DNA from 2 places in the Mesorhizobium sp. P2_F7 genome. Region 2 is predicted to be linked to the other one. Evidence: predicted binding sites of a transcription regulator. Region 2 holds the regulator's gene; the other holds the start of a gene.
The links. The regulator PhoB, encoded in region 2, activates phosphate uptake and scavenging genes when phosphate is short. The targets are predictions, from matches to a motif close to TGTCATNNANCTGTCAT.

Region 1 (7,367 bases), on a different contig from region 2:
CAGCACCAGCCCCATCAGGAACCGCAGGCCGACAAGCTGCCAGCTCTCGGTGACGAAGGCTTGCGGTATCAGCAGCAGCGCCGAGACGGCAAGCGATGCGACGATGACGTTCCAGTGGCCGATGCGGTCGGCGAGCTTGCCCAGCCGTGACGCCGACAGGATGGCGCCGAGTGCTGCCGCTGACATGACGACGCCCGAGATCAGCGTCACCCGGCTGGCGTCCACGACCAGTTGCTGGACGTAGACGGTGATGATCGGCTCGATCGACATATTGGCGAAGGTGAACAGCATGCCGGTGGCCAGCATGGCGGCGACAGGCCGCTTGTCGGGGATCTGCGCCCAGCCGCCCTTCGGCTTCTCCTTCGGTTTTGCCTGCGTTGGCGGACGAGGCATCTCCTTGATCAGGAATGTCGTCGCCAGTGCCGCCAGGAAAATGAAGCCACCGGCAATGAGGAAGGTTGCGCGAATGCCGATCAGCGGCGGCAGCGCGCCGCCGAGCAGCGGACCGACCAGCGAGCCTGCGGTGATACCGGCCGACAACACGCCGAGCGCCCAGCCGGACCGCTCTTTCGGCGTCTGCATGGCGACCAGTATGGTCGAGCCCGAGGAATAGCCGCCGGCAAAGCCGATCAGCAGGCGCAAAAGCACCAATTGCCAGACCGTCTGCACCATGCCGGTCAGCGACATGCAGATCGCCATGCCGAAACTGGCGCGCACCAGCATCACCTTGCGGCCGTAGCGGTCGCCCAGTCGGCCCCACAGCGGCGCGACGAGGGCAGCGGCAAAGAAGGTGGCGCCGAAAGCAATGCCCGACCATTGCACGATCGCTGCATGGCCGACCGCGCCCAACTGCTCGACATAGAGCGGCAGGAACGGCAGGAGCAGCGTCATCGCCACCAGTGTGCTGAACGATCCGGCAAAACACACGAACAGGTTGCGCCGCCAGTGCACATTGTAGGTGGAGGGCGCCTCGATCGCCTGCTTTTCGCTGTCTTGCGGCATGTCATGTCCTGTCCGCTTGCTGCGGATACCGTTTTGGGATACCAAGCTGGTATCCTCATGGACGCAAAGCCCGGTTGCTGTCAATCCGGCGCTCTCAAACGTGATCGGCCAGACCTCAATGCGAGGCCGATCGCAGCAAGGGAAGCAAAGATGTCACAGATGCAGACCGTCGAAAAAGCGCTTCGCGAAATGATCCTCGGCCTTGAGGTCGGTCCCGGCGAGCGACTGACGGAACGCTGGATCGAGAGCCGCTTCGGGGCCTCGCGCACGCCGGTCAGGGCAGCGCTGCTGCGACTTGAGACGGAAGGGTTGATCTGCCGCGACGGACGCGGCTGGACGGTATCGCCGATCAACCTTGCCGAACTGGAACAGATCGCCGTCTATCGCGAGGCGGTCGAGGTTGCGGCCGTCAGGCTGACTTCGGCGCTGGCCGACAGGAGCGCGGTCGATGTCATAGAGGCGATGCTGGACTCGTGCGACACCGCCACGCCGCGCGAGGAATGGCACCGCGTTGGCATGGATTTCCACATCGAACTGGCACGGCTCTCCGGCAATGAGTTCCTGTTCAAGGCGGTGCGCGATGCCATGACGCGGCTGTCGCGGGCGCGCTGGCTGGAGGTGCGTGACGAGGCAGCGCTCGGCCGCGCCTGGAGCGAACATCACGCCATCCTGGCGGCGGTGCGGGCGGGTGATGCCGACGCGGCGGCAGCGCGGCTTTCCGCCCATATTGTCGGCAGCCGCGACCGCCTGGTGACGTCGCTGCACAATGACCGGCGCGGTCTGCGCGCCAGGGGATTTGCCGTCGTCGCCGCTTGATATTGGTCACGAAAGTGACAGAACGCCCGGCGCCATCTGCTTTCGGCCTCGCTTCATGGGCGCCGATGGCGTAAGGAGCGGCCATGGAAAACAACCGATTTGAAACACCCGTGACCGTCAGGGCAGCTGCGGGGGGAGAAAACCAGCTCCTGCGCACGGCCCGCGAGGCCTCCGACTACCTGCTCAACAGCTGGCCGGGCAAGCGCAGCCCCAAGCACCGCGAAGCGCTGCAGGCCTGCCATGATGCGCTGGCCGGCGACAAGCCGGCGATGATCGCAAGGCGCGCCTTCATTGCCGCGGCGCGCGAAGTCAACGTCTTCGTCAGCGACAAGGCGGCCTGATCGCAGCCACACCGGCCCGTAGCGGGCCGGTTGTCTGCCATTCTTCCTGGCTATTCTTCAGTCTCTGTATCGGTTTCGGAATCGGCCTCGTTCTCAGGCTTGGAACGCTCCTTGGCTGCGACCTTGGCGGCCAGCTTCTCCGCCTTCTTGGCAGCCTTCTGCCGGTCGCGGTCCTTGCGTTCCTGGCCGTAGTTCGGTGGTCGCGCCATATCGTTTCCTTTCGCTGTGCCTGATCCTGCCTAGAAGCATTGGCCGGCAAACACAACAGCGCCGGGAGGGCAGATGCCAGCGGTTCTGGACTTGCGTGATGGCTAACACAATGGTTTAGAAAAGGCTGCGGGACAGTTGCTGGAGCCGCCGCCGACCGATTTCGAATCAAAACGACCGATGGCCACGCTTCAAAGAAACGCACAGAAGCTGATCTATTATGCGCGCAACGCCATGCGCGACATCGCGCCGCCGGTCCTGTTCCGGCGCCGGCTCGGCCGTCTGCTCGATCAGGCCAGGCTTTCCGATGCATCGGTCCGCGAGCGGCTCAACTACTACAACACGCTGCGGGAGCCCTTTGCACCCAGCCCCGAGGCCGTGCCGATCAATCGGCTGCCATCGGACCGCAGCATGTACTATTACGACCTGAAGGAGTTCACCCGCTATTTCGATCCGGGTCTGCGCATCGACCTGGAATTCGGCGACGTCATCGAAGTGCCGAAGATGCCGTCGATCGTCAAGGACCGGCCGATCGTCGGCGACAATGGCAACGGCGTCCTGTTCAAGCTGAACAAGTTCCGTCATTTCCACATGCCGGCCGACGATGTCGCCTTCGCCGACAAGCATCCGCTCGTCGTCTGGCGCGGCGAACTCAACAATCCGATCCGCACGTTGCTGTTGGAGGCCGCCCGCGATCTGCCGATCTGCGATGTCGGCACGCCAAGGGCAACGGCACCGGCGGAATACCGAAAGCCCTATCTCACCATCGATCAGCAGCGACGCTATCGCTACATCATCTCGCTCGAAGGCAACGATGTCGCGACCAATCTGAAATGGATCATGAGCTCGAATTCGCTCTGCCTGATGCCGCCGCCAACCTATGAGACATGGTTCGCGGAGGGGCAGCTCGAGCCCGACGTCCATTATGTGCCGCTGGCGCCCGATTTCAGCGATCTGGCCGACCGGGTGCACCATCTCGAGCGGCATCCCGCCGAGGCCCAGCGCATCGTCGCGGCGGCCAACGCCTATTGCCGCAAATTCGCCGACGAGCGGGCCGAGCAGGCGATCAGCCTGCTCGTGCTCTACAAATATTTCGTGCTCAGCGGCCAGATCGAACCCGATCCGGAGGTCTGGCGGTTTATCTCGGGCTAGCTGTTTGCCTCAGATATCGCTGCGGTCGAGAACCAGATCGGCCGGACCGAACCGGTCCTTCGCCGTGAACTGCTGGTGCCAGTAGGGGTAGAGCACAGGCGGGCGGCTGACGGCATCGAGGTGGTCGCGTTCCTCGGCGGTGAGGGCGAGCGCTGCGGCGGCAAGATTGTCCTTCAACTGGGTCTCGTTGCGCGCGCCGATCACCAGCGAGCTGACCGCCGGCCGACCGAGCAGCCAGGCAAGCGCCACCTGCGCCGCCGAGACGCCGCGGGCCGCACCGATATCGACCAGCACATCGACGATCCGCCACAGCCGGTCCTCGTCGCGGATCGGCGGTTCCGACCAGCCGGCAAGCTGGCGCGCGGTCGGGCTGTCGCGCCGGTATTTGCCCGACAAGAGGCCGCCGGCAAGCGGGCTCCACACCAGCACGCCGAGGCCCTGGTCTACCGAGATCGGCAAGAGTTCGTATTCAGCTTCGCGCGCTTCCAGCGTGTAGTGGATCTGCTGGGTGATGAAGCGCGGCTGGTGCTGGCTGCCGCTGATGCCGAGCGCCTTCATCACCTGCCAGCCGGAATAGTTGGAGCAGCCGACATAGCGGACCTTGCCCTGCGCAACCAGCGTGTCGAGCGCCGCCATGGTCTCCTCGAGCGGCGTCGTGCCATCCCATTCGTGCAAGAAATAGATGTCGATGACATCGGTCCTGAGGCGCTTCAGGCTCTTCTCGCATTCACGGATCAGATGATGGCGCGACAGGCCTTCGTCGTTCGGGCCCTTGCCGATCCGCATGCGTGCCTTGGAGGCGATCAGCACATCGTTCTTGCGCTTGCCGCCAAGCGCCTCGCCGATGATCTCTTCCGACAGGCCGTTCGAATAGACATTGGCGGTGTCGATGAGATTGATGCCGGCATCGATGCAGGTATCGATGATGCGTGATGCCTCAGCGAGGTCGGAATTTCCGACGGCGGCGAACGGTCCGCTGCCGCCGAAGGTCATGGTGCCCAGCGTCAGAGTCGAAACTTTCAAGCCGGAACGGCCAAGCGTGCGGTATTCCATGTCAAATCCTCGCAATTTTGGTGGGGTCGGGCGGTTTTGGTCGACAAGGGCGGGGCAGCCCGAAAGGGTCAGCCATTTGTAGGACAATTTAAGCGGTTTGTCGCCATGCCACGGCAATCGATCGACCATGCCTCGCCGATTTGCGGTGATGATCGGCGGGCCGGCGGCTTGCAATAAAACCGTCATTGCCGGCCTATATCAAGTCGGCTCAGGGTTTCATGACAGCCGGCAAGCGGAGCAGCAGAAATGACCGAGTTAAAGCAGAATTCTCCGGCCAGGGATTGGCTTGAGGCCGAACTCGCCGACACGCTCGACGAAGACTATGAGCTTGAAATGTCGGAGCCGGCGCTGTCGCTGGAGATCGCCAAGATCTACAAGAACGCGCATCCGCCATCGATCGACCGGATGCAGTATTTTCGCGATCTGATCAGTTTGCAGTCGGAACTGATCAAGCTGCAGTCCTGGGTTGCCTACCACAAGAAAAAGCTGGTGGTGATTTTCGAGGGCCGTGACTCCGCCGGCAAGGGCGGCGTCATCAAGCGCATCACCCAGCGCCTCAACCCGCGCATCGCGCGTGTCGTGGCGCTGCCGGCGCCGACCGAACGCGAAAAGTCGCAATGGTATTTCCAGCGTTACGTGCCGCATTTGCCGGCCGGTGGCGAGATCGTGCTGTTCGACCGCTCCTGGTACAACCGCTCCGGCGTCGAGCGCGTGATGGGCTTTGCCGACCAGGATCAGGTCGAGCAATTCTTCCACGACGTGCCGGAGTTCGAGCGCATGCTGGTCCGCTCCGGCGTCACCCTGGTCAAATACTGGTTCTCGATAACCGACGAGGAACAGCAGATGCGCTTCCTGATGCGCATTCACGATCCGATGAAGCAGTGGAAACTGTCGCCGATGGATCTGCAGTCGCGCGTGCGCTGGGAGCAGTACACCAAGGCCAAGGAAGAGACGTTTGCCCGCACCAACATTCCCGAGGCGCCGTGGTACATCGTCGAAGGCAACGACAAGAAGCGGGCGCGGCTGAACTGCATTGACCACCTGCTTAAGCAGATGCCTTACGAGGAAGTGCCGCACGAAGAGATCACGCTGCCCGAGCGGGTGTTCAATCCGGAATATGAACGCCAGGTCCTGCCGCGAGAGCTTTACGTGCCGGAGAAGTATTGAAATGATCCTTCCCTTCTCCCCTTGTGGGAGAAGGTGGATCGGCGCGCAGCGCCGAGACGGATGAGGGGTGCTGGAAGAAATGAGGCGGTGGCGATTTCAAACATATTGCCAAGCTGGAACACCCCTCATCCGACCTCGCTTCGCGAGGCCACCTTCTCCCCCTGGGGGAGAAGGGGGAGCTTAGCTTACCCGCTTGATCGTCACATGCGTGGCAAGCGCTGTCGCCACCTGCTCGGTGCACTGATAGCCGAGCTTGAGCATATCCAGACCGGCAAACAGGTTCTCACCCTTGCCCAGCAGCACCGGCGACACCGCCAGATGCAACTCGTCGATGAGCTTCTCCTGGAGATATTGCCGGATGGTGGAGACGCCGCCGCCGACGCGGACATCCTTGCCGCCGGCAGCGGTTTTCGCCCGGTCGAGCGCATCATGGATGCCGCCGGGGACGAAATGGAAAATGGTGCCGCCTTCCATTTCGATCGGATCGCGCTTGTAGTGCGTCAGCACGAAGACCGGCACGTGATAGGGCGGATTGGCTCCCCACCAGCCTTTCCAGTTTTCATCCGGCCATTCGCCGCGGATCGGTCCGAACATGTTGCGGCCGAGAATCCAGGCACCGACATTGTCGAAGCTGCGGACGGTGAACCGGTCGTCCACATCGGTGGTGCCGCCATCCTTGCCGACCATCTTGTGGAAGCTGCGGGTGCTTGTCATCCATTTGTGCAGGTCTTCGCCGCCGACGCCGAGCGGGTTTTGCAGGGTCTGGTCAGGACCGGCGCCGAAACCGTCGAGCGACAGGGTGAATGCATTGACACGCAGCTTGGACATGAAAGCCTCCGAGATGACCGGTTGTGATTTGCAAGTAGTTGTTTTGTAGCAAACCGATTGCGGATTGCAAGTGGTTTTTTTAAAGTCACGAAGATTTAGCGCTTGCTAATACTTGACGGAAAAAGCCGCTGCGTTACCCTTCGGAAGGCCCGGAGTCGGGGAGGCGGAAGAGATGAAGGTATTTCGCGTCGAGAGGATGGACGGCGACGTCGTCCAGGAAAGCAAGGAAACGCACGCCAGTACGCCGTTTGGGGCAGCCGAAAAGGTGATCGGCCGGAAGGTCACCTTGCGCGGCGACGCCTGTAAATGGATTCGCGTGGTGGACCTGACGGCCAAGGCCCCGACGCGGCGTCGCCCCGGCACCTACGAGTATAGAGCGCTGGCGGGATAGGTCGGCAATTTGCAGCGCCTATGACGGCTGGCCTCAGGCCGCCGCGCGCTTGGGCATAACTGCAAACGGGCTGAGGCCGAGCCAGCTCTGCATCTTGCCGGCGACATCGAGATCGCCGGTCAGGCTGATCTTGTCGCGTTCCTTGTGCACCGTCGTCAGCCCCATCCAGATCGACGTCATGGTGCAGAGGTCCGTCGAGACGTAGAGATCGACGTCGAAGCCCGGATCGTACCAGCACAGATCGACATCACCCTGCTTTTCGACGATCAGCCACCACGAGCGTTTTGACGCCGGCAGGTCATGGTACAGGAATTGTATCACGGTGCGCCCGTCCGGCAGCGGAGAGGGGTTCAGATTGCGCCGCATGTCCCACATCAGCAGCGACGGATCGAGATTCCTGAGGGAAAGCC
Region 2 (7,367 bases):
GCGACGATCGGGAAAAACTTCTTCAAAGGATGCTGCGGCCCATGTCTCTGGGACCTTTATGGCACGTCACCGCGCCAACACAATGGCGAGGCCAAACCATCGTGACAGCTGGCACATCACGCTCCAGATGTTAGCCGGCTTATCGATCGCGCATCGGAGAAGATGACCGTCAGCCGATAGTAGTGTTTGTCTCAGGCGGCGATCTTCAGCGCGCCCGGACCCGGAATGGCGCCGGGCGGACACTTGCCGAGGATGATCATGCCGAGCACCTCGTCCTGGGTGACGTCGGTGGTGCGCGCGGTACCAACGACCTGGCCGTTCTTCATCACGCAGACGCGGTCGGCAAGTTCGAACACGTCGTGGATGTCATGGCTGATCAGGAAGATGCCGATGCCGTCGGCCTTGAGTTGCTTGACCAGCTCGCCGACCTGCGCCGTTTCCTGCGGACCAAGAGCCGCCGTCGGTTCGTCCATGATCAGGATGCGCGCGTTGAACAGGATGGCGCGGGCAATCGCCACTGACTGGCGCTGGCCGCCCGACAGCTTGATCACCGGGTCCTTGAAGCGCTGGAAGCGCGGATTGAGCCGGCCCATCACCTTGCGCGCTTCGGCCTCCATGGCGACATCGTCGAGCGTGCCCCAGGCCGTCATGATTTCGCGGCCGAGAAACAGATTGGCGGCGGCGTCGACATTGTCGGCCAGCGCCAGCGTCTGGTAGATGGTTTCGATGCCGTATTTCTTGGCATCGCGCGGGTTGGAAATCGAAGCCTCCTGGCCGTTGACGAAAATCTGGCCGGCATCGCGCCTGTAGGCGCCCGACAGGATCTTGATCAGCGTCGACTTGCCGGCTCCGTTGTGGCCGAGCAGCGCCATCACTTCGCCGGGGAACAGATCGACCGAGGCATCGTCGACAGCGCGGATGCCGCCGAAAGCGATCGAGACGTTGCGCATGTCGACCAGCGGCGTGCCCGCGGGAGCAGCGGAGGGAGCGGTTTTCTCAGTCATGATCGTTCTCCCTAAACCCGCTTGCGGTAGACTGTGTCGAGAAACACCGCGATGACCAGCACGGCGCCGACGACGATGCTCTGCAGCGGCGAGTCGACACCGAGCAGCACCATGCCGGACTGTAGCGACTGCATCAAAAGCGCGCCGAGCATGGCGCCGATAACCGTTCCCGAGCCGCCGGCGAGCGAGGTACCGCCGATGACGGCGGCGGCAATCACCAGCAGCTCGTCCAGCGTGCCAAGCGCATTGGTGGCCGAATTCAGCCGGGCCGATGAGATCGCTGCGGCGATCGTTGCCAGCACGCCCATGATCATGAACACCTTCATGGTGATCCAGCGCGTGTTGATGCCCGCCAGATTGGCGGCTTCCGGATTACCTCCTATGGCAAAGACGTAGCGGCCGAAGCGTGTCCGGTTGGTGATGAACGTCATGACAACGCCGACCGCGATTGCCATGAGCACAGGAATGGCGATGCCATGGGCAATGAACAGTCCGCCATCGGGCACGGTGATGTTGTGGGCGGCCGCATAGCGGTTCACGATGCCGACCGGCCATGGATAGGAATTGGCCACCCACACCGCGCCCAGGATGATTGCGCAGGTAACGGTGCCCATCAGAGTTTCGGCCCAGACCGGGCGCAGCGGGAAGCGGAAGCGCTTGCGCTGCACGCGCCCGTTGAACAACGCAAACACCACGGCAAGGCAGGCGACGACGCCGACAACCCAGCTCCAGGTCGCGCCGATTGACCCGGCGGGACCACCGCCCATCAGCTGGAAAGTGGCGTCGAGCGGCGCCACGGTCTGGCCGCTGGTCACCCACCACGCTGCGCCGCGCCAGACCAGCAGGCCGCCCAGCGTGACGATGAAGGCCGGCACTTCGAGATAGGCGATTATGAAGCCCTGGAAGGCACCGATCAGAAGACCGAGCGCCAGGCCGATTACCAAAGCCAGAACCCAGATCCACGGATTGCCGAGTTCCAGCCCAATGAAGCGCACCAGAAAGTGCACCTGGGCAAAACCCATCACCATGCCGATCACCCCTTCGGCCGAGCCAATGGATAGATCGATGTTGCGCATGACGATGACCAGCACCATGCCGCAGGCCATGATGGCGACGGCTGATGTCTGCACCGACAGGTTCCACAAATTGCGCGGCGTCAGAAAGAGACCACCCGACAGGATATGCAGGCCGATCCAGATGATCACCAGCGCGCCGATCATGCCGAGCATGCGGGTGTCGATCTCGGTCGCCTTCAGGAACCGGGCGACCGGGCCGAGTTCCGACGCACGCGCTGTGTCGGCCTGCGAAGGCGAGGTTGTGTCGGTCATGATGTCCTCCCAGCGGCTTGCCGTCTGACGCGGATGCCGGACCACAGCCTAGAAGTTAGCCGCCTCTGGCGGAAACACAAATCTTGTTGAGAAAACGCCGCGGCTTTGGGCCGCGGCGTCGATATCGAATGGAAACAGACCAAGCTTAGTTGCAGGCCGCGACGCTACCGGCGGCGACGCCGGTGCAGACTTCGTCCTTCTTGATCCAGCCGGCGTCGATGACGACGTTGAGGTTGTCCTTGGTGATCGCGACGGGGGTCAGGAACAGCGACTTGACGGTGTTGCCGCCAGGCGTGGTGAAGTCCTTGGCGCCGGCAATGTCGCTCGTCTTCTTGCCGTCGGCGAGCTGCGAGGCGATCTCGGCGGCGTTCTTGCCGAGTTCGCGCGCATCCTTCCACACCGACACGGTCTGCGTGCCGAGCGCGATGCGGTTCAGAGCGGCATGGTCGCCGTCCTGGCCGGAGACCGGAACCGTTCCGGCAAGGCCCTGCGCCGTCAGCGCGGCGACAACGCCGCCGGCGGTGCCGTCATTGGCCGCGACCACGGCATCGACCTTGTTGTCATTGGCAGTCAGGAACTGTTCCATGTTCTTCTGCGCATTGGCCGGCAGCCAGCCATCGGTATAGGCCTCGCCGACATTTTTGATCTTGCCCGAGTCGATGGCTTCCTTGAGCACTTCCATCGAGCCCGAGAACAGGAAATCGGCGTTCGGGTCGGAGCCCGAGCCCTTGATGAAGACGTAGTTGCCTTCCGGCTTTGCCTTGAACACTTCGCGGGCCTGCATGCGGCCGACTTCCTTGTTGTCGAAGGTCAGGTAGAAGACGTCCTTGTTCTCGATCAGGCGGTCATAGCCGACGACCGGAATGCCTTCGTCCAGCGCCTTCTGCACCGCCGGGCCAATGGCCGAGGCATCCTGCGCCAGGATGATCAGCGAATTGGCGCCCTGCGAGATCAGGCTTTCGACGTCGGTCAGCTGCTTGCCGGGATTGGACTGCGCGTCGGCGGAAATGTACTTGTCGCCGGCAGCTTCGATCGCGGCCTTCATCGCCGCTTCGTCGGTCTTCCAGCGCTCTTCCTGGAAGTTCGACCACGAGACGCCGATGACCTTGTCCTTCGCCTGCGCGACCGACACCAGCGTCAGCGACATGGCGACACCCGCCAGCATGGCGGCTGCAAATCTGTTCATGTTAATCCTCCCTGCGCCGCGCGCGGCGCGACAAAACTGGCCCGAAGGCCGGCACACAGAGGCTCTATTTTTTCGAGCCTCGAAAAAATACTGGTCCAACGGCGAGGCGCTGTCAACATCGATTCTGATGGATTCTGATGGCCCGGCCGATTTTTTTCGAGGCCCGCAATAAACAATGACAGCGCAGCCGGCTTCTGCCAATATTTGCGTGGCGTCCCTGACCGCCTCCACTATCATGGCGCGAGGGGACCGGGAGGAAACGAAAAGATGTCGATTGGAATCCGCCACGACGATCTGCGCCGTCGCAACCGTGCGATGGTGATCTCGGCCGTGCGCCGGGCCGGCCAGCCGTCGCGGACCGAGATTGCGGCGACCACCGGCCTCAGCCATTCGACCATATCGGCAATCTCTTCCGATTTGATCCAGGAAGGCATCCTGGTCGAAAGCAAGCCCGGCGAGACCGGCGCGCTGAAACGCGGTCGGCCGCAGGTCGGCCTTGGCCTCAACCCGGAAGCGGCGGCGGTGATGACCGTGGTGCTGTCGCTGAATTTCCTCTCCGTCACCGTCATCGACTATGCCGGCCAGGTGGTCGCCGAGGAGCAGCGCCGGCTGGACACGCTGACCATGCCGCGCGACGAGCTGATCGGCGAATGCGTAGCGATTGTCCGGCGCCGGCTCGAAGACCCCGACCTCGATGTCCGGAGCGTCGCCCGCATTGCCATGGGCATCCAGGGCATCACCGATTCGCAGGCGCGTGCCATGCTGTGGTCGCCGATCACGCCGCTGACCGACATTGCCTTCGCCGACATACTGGAAGCGGAATTCGGCATTCCGGCCACCATGGAAAATGATTGCAACATGATGGCGGTGGCGCTGCAATGGCGCCAGCCTGAGCGGTACCGCGACGATTTCATCGCAATCCTGCTCTCGCACGGCATCGGCATGGGGCTGGTGCTGAAGGGCGAACTGTTCACCGGCACCCATTCGTCCGGCGGCGAGTTCGGCCACATGATCCACCGTCCCGGCGGCGCGCTGTGCCGTTGCGGGCGGCGCGGCTGCGTCGAGGCCTATGCCGGCAACTACGCCATCTGGCGCAGCGCCAGAATGATGAGCGAGGATGCCGAACCGGTCGATGTCGGCGACGCCGACATGCGGGCGCTTGCCGCACGCGCCCGCGAGACCGATGGCCCCGAGCGCGAAGCCTATCGAAAGGCGGGCGAGGCGCTCGGCTTCGGCCTCGGCAGCCTGTTCGCGCTGATCGACCCCGCTCCTGTCGCCATGGTCGGTGTCAGCGCCGCCGCCTTCGACCTGATCGAGCCGGCATTGCGCGAGGCGATTGCCCAGACCGCCGGCGGCCAGCACTCGAAATCGATTTCCTTCGACACCGAGCCCAACGAACTGCCGCTGATCCGCGAAGGCTGCGCCATGCGCGCGCTCGGCTTCGTCGACCAGGAGATTTTCGCGCCCGGCATTCAAGCGAAGACCGGCAAGCACGTCGCCTGAGAGGCCGGCGACGGCCCGGCGCGCCGGGCTCTAGTCTTCGCGGATGGCGTAGCCGGCGCCGCGGATGGTGCGGATCACGTCCGGCATGCGGCCATTGTTGACCGCCTTGCGCAAGCGACCGACATGCACGTCGACCGTGCGCTCGTCGATGTAGATCGTTTCGCCCCAGACATTGTCGAGCAGCTGGCTGCGGGAGAACACTCGGCCGGGGTGGCGCATCATGAATTCAAGCAGCCGGAACTCGGTTGGCCCGAGCCTGATCTCGCTCTTCTTGCGATAGACGCGATGCGATTCACGRTCGAGCACGATGTCGCCAACCTTGAGCACGCTGGACAGCACTTCCGGCTTGGCACGGCGCAGCAGCGCCTTCACGCGCGCCATGAATTCCGGTGTCGAGAACGGCTTGACCAGATAATCGTCGGCGCCGGTCGACAGGCCACGCACCCGGTCGCTCTCCTCGCCGCGCGCGGTCAGCATGATGATCGGCAGCCGCTCGGTCTCGGGCCGCATGCGTAGACGCCGGCAGAGCTCGATGCCGGATACCGCCGGCACCATCCAGTCGAGCACCAGCAGGTCTGGAACATTTTCCTGCAGCCGGATTTCGGCCTCGTCGCCGCGTGTCACCACCTCGACCTGGTAGCCTTCGGATTCGAGGTTGTAGCGGAGCAGCACGCCCAGCGGCTCCTCATCCTCCACGACCATGATGCGTGGCGCAATCATCAGCGGTTCACCTTTATCAGGGCGATGTGGCCATCGCCGTCTCGTCCTGCTTCGGGCGATTGGCGGGCAATTGCTGGCCGGTCAGCACATAATAGGCATTTTCGGCGATGTTGGTGACATGATCGCCGATGCGCTCGAGATTCTTGGCGCAGAACAGGAGATGCGTGCAGGCTGTGATGTTGCGCGGGTCTTCCATCATGTAGGTCAAGAGCTCACGAAACACCGACGTGTATTTGACATCGATGCGTTCGTCCTCATTCCGGAGTTTCGCCAGCGCTGCGGCATCGGCGGCAGCATACTCCTCGACAACGCCCTGCACCTGGATCAGCACCAGTTGCGCCATCGCATCGATGGAGTGCGAGAGGTCGCGCGGCGTGACGCTGAGGCCGACGGTGCCGACGCGCTTGGCGATGTTCTTGGCGAGGTCGCCGATGCGCTCGAGGTCGCCGGCCATGCGGATCGAGCCGACCACGGCGCGCAGATCGTTGGCCATAGGCTGGCGCTTGGCGATGAGCGTGATGGCGCGGTCGTCGAGTTCACGCTGGCGCGCGTCCATGATGGCGTCATCGGAAACGACACGCTGCGCCAGCGCATTGTCGGAATTGAGCAGCGCTTTGGTCGAGCCGCTGACCATCGACCCGGCCAGATCGCCCATGTCGCGGATCAGCTTGCTGATCTGCCCCAGTTCTTCATCGAAGGAAGCGACGGTATGTTCACCCATGATCCTGGTCCTCGTGCCTGAAAATTCAACCGCTGGACGGCTCAGCCGAAGCGGCCGGTAATATAGTCCTGGGTGCGCTTGTCGTCGGGGTTGGTGAACATCTTGTCGGTGGCGCCCTCCTCGACCAGGTAGCCGAGGTGGAACATCGCCGTGCGCTGCGACACGCGCGCCGCCTGCTGCATCGAGTGCGTGACGATGACGATCGTGTAGTTCTGGCGCAGTTCGTCGATCAGCTCTTCGACGCGGGCGGTGGCGATCGGGTCGAGCGCCGAGCACGGTTCGTCCATCAGGATGACTTCCGGCGACACCGCGATGGCGCGCGCGATGCACAGGCGCTGCTGCTGGCCGCCGGACAGGCCGGTGCCGGGTTCCTGCAGGCGGTCCTTGACCTCGTTCCAGATCGCCGCCTTCTTGAGGCTCGACTCGACGATCTGGTCCATGTCGGACTTGCGCTTGGCCAGCCCATGGATGCGCGGGCCGTAGGCGACGTTCTCGTAGATCGACTTCGGAAACGGATTGGGCTTCTGGAACACCATGCCGACGCGGGCGCGGAGTTCCACGACGTCGATGTTCTTGTCGTAGATGTCGTCTTCGTCCAGCGTGATCTTGCCGGTCACCCGCGCCGAATCGATGGTGTCGTTCATGCGGTTGAGGCAGCGCAGGAAGGTCGACTTGCCGCAGCCGGACGGGCCGATCAGCGCGGTCACCTGGTTTTGGCGGACGTCGAGATTGACGTCGAACAGCGCCTGCTTCTCGCCGTAGAACACGCCGACCTTGTCGCCGCGCATCTTGATCACTTCGTTCGACTTGGCGTTCATTTTGTCGCCCACTGCGTTTTCAAGGGACTGTTCGGTCATGATGTTCATACCAAATTGCCCTTTTTCTACCAGCGCCGCTCGAACCGG

Region 1: a site for PhoB is predicted at 4,741-4,757, ahead of ppk2 (polyphosphate kinase 2). Genes of this name have one in related genera too.

The regions. Positions count from the first base shown of each region.
Region 1 is NZ_JBFUFA010000004.1:325,281-332,647, forward strand. It holds gene AC1DZ8_RS15605 (multidrug efflux MFS transporter) at 1-1,002, opposite strand, end outside; gene AC1DZ8_RS15610 (GntR family transcriptional regulator) at 1,153-1,818, shown strand; gene AC1DZ8_RS15615 (DUF982 domain-containing protein) at 1,902-2,159, shown strand; gene AC1DZ8_RS15620 (hypothetical protein) at 2,210-2,368, opposite strand; gene AC1DZ8_RS15625 (glycosyl transferase family 90) at 2,547-3,518, shown strand; gene AC1DZ8_RS15630 (aldo/keto reductase) at 3,528-4,571, opposite strand; gene ppk2 (polyphosphate kinase 2) at 4,818-5,738, shown strand; gene AC1DZ8_RS15640 (dihydrofolate reductase family protein) at 5,919-6,566, opposite strand; gene AC1DZ8_RS15645 (hypothetical protein) at 6,739-6,957, shown strand; gene AC1DZ8_RS15650 (winged helix-turn-helix transcriptional regulator) at 6,991-7,367, opposite strand, start outside.
Region 2 is NZ_JBFUFA010000002.1:576,973-584,339, reverse strand. It holds gene AC1DZ8_RS08205 (CHASE domain-containing protein) at 1-26, opposite strand, end outside; gene AC1DZ8_RS08200 (ATP-binding cassette domain-containing protein) at 192-1,004, opposite strand; gene AC1DZ8_RS08195 (sugar ABC transporter permease) at 1,016-2,332, opposite strand; gene xylF (D-xylose ABC transporter substrate-binding protein) at 2,478-3,518, opposite strand; gene AC1DZ8_RS08185 (ROK family transcriptional regulator) at 3,786-5,021, shown strand; gene phoB (phosphate regulon transcriptional regulator PhoB) at 5,052-5,741, opposite strand; gene phoU (phosphate signaling complex protein PhoU) at 5,758-6,462, opposite strand; gene pstB (phosphate ABC transporter ATP-binding protein PstB) at 6,504-7,328, opposite strand; gene pstA (phosphate ABC transporter permease PstA) at 7,346-7,367, opposite strand, start outside.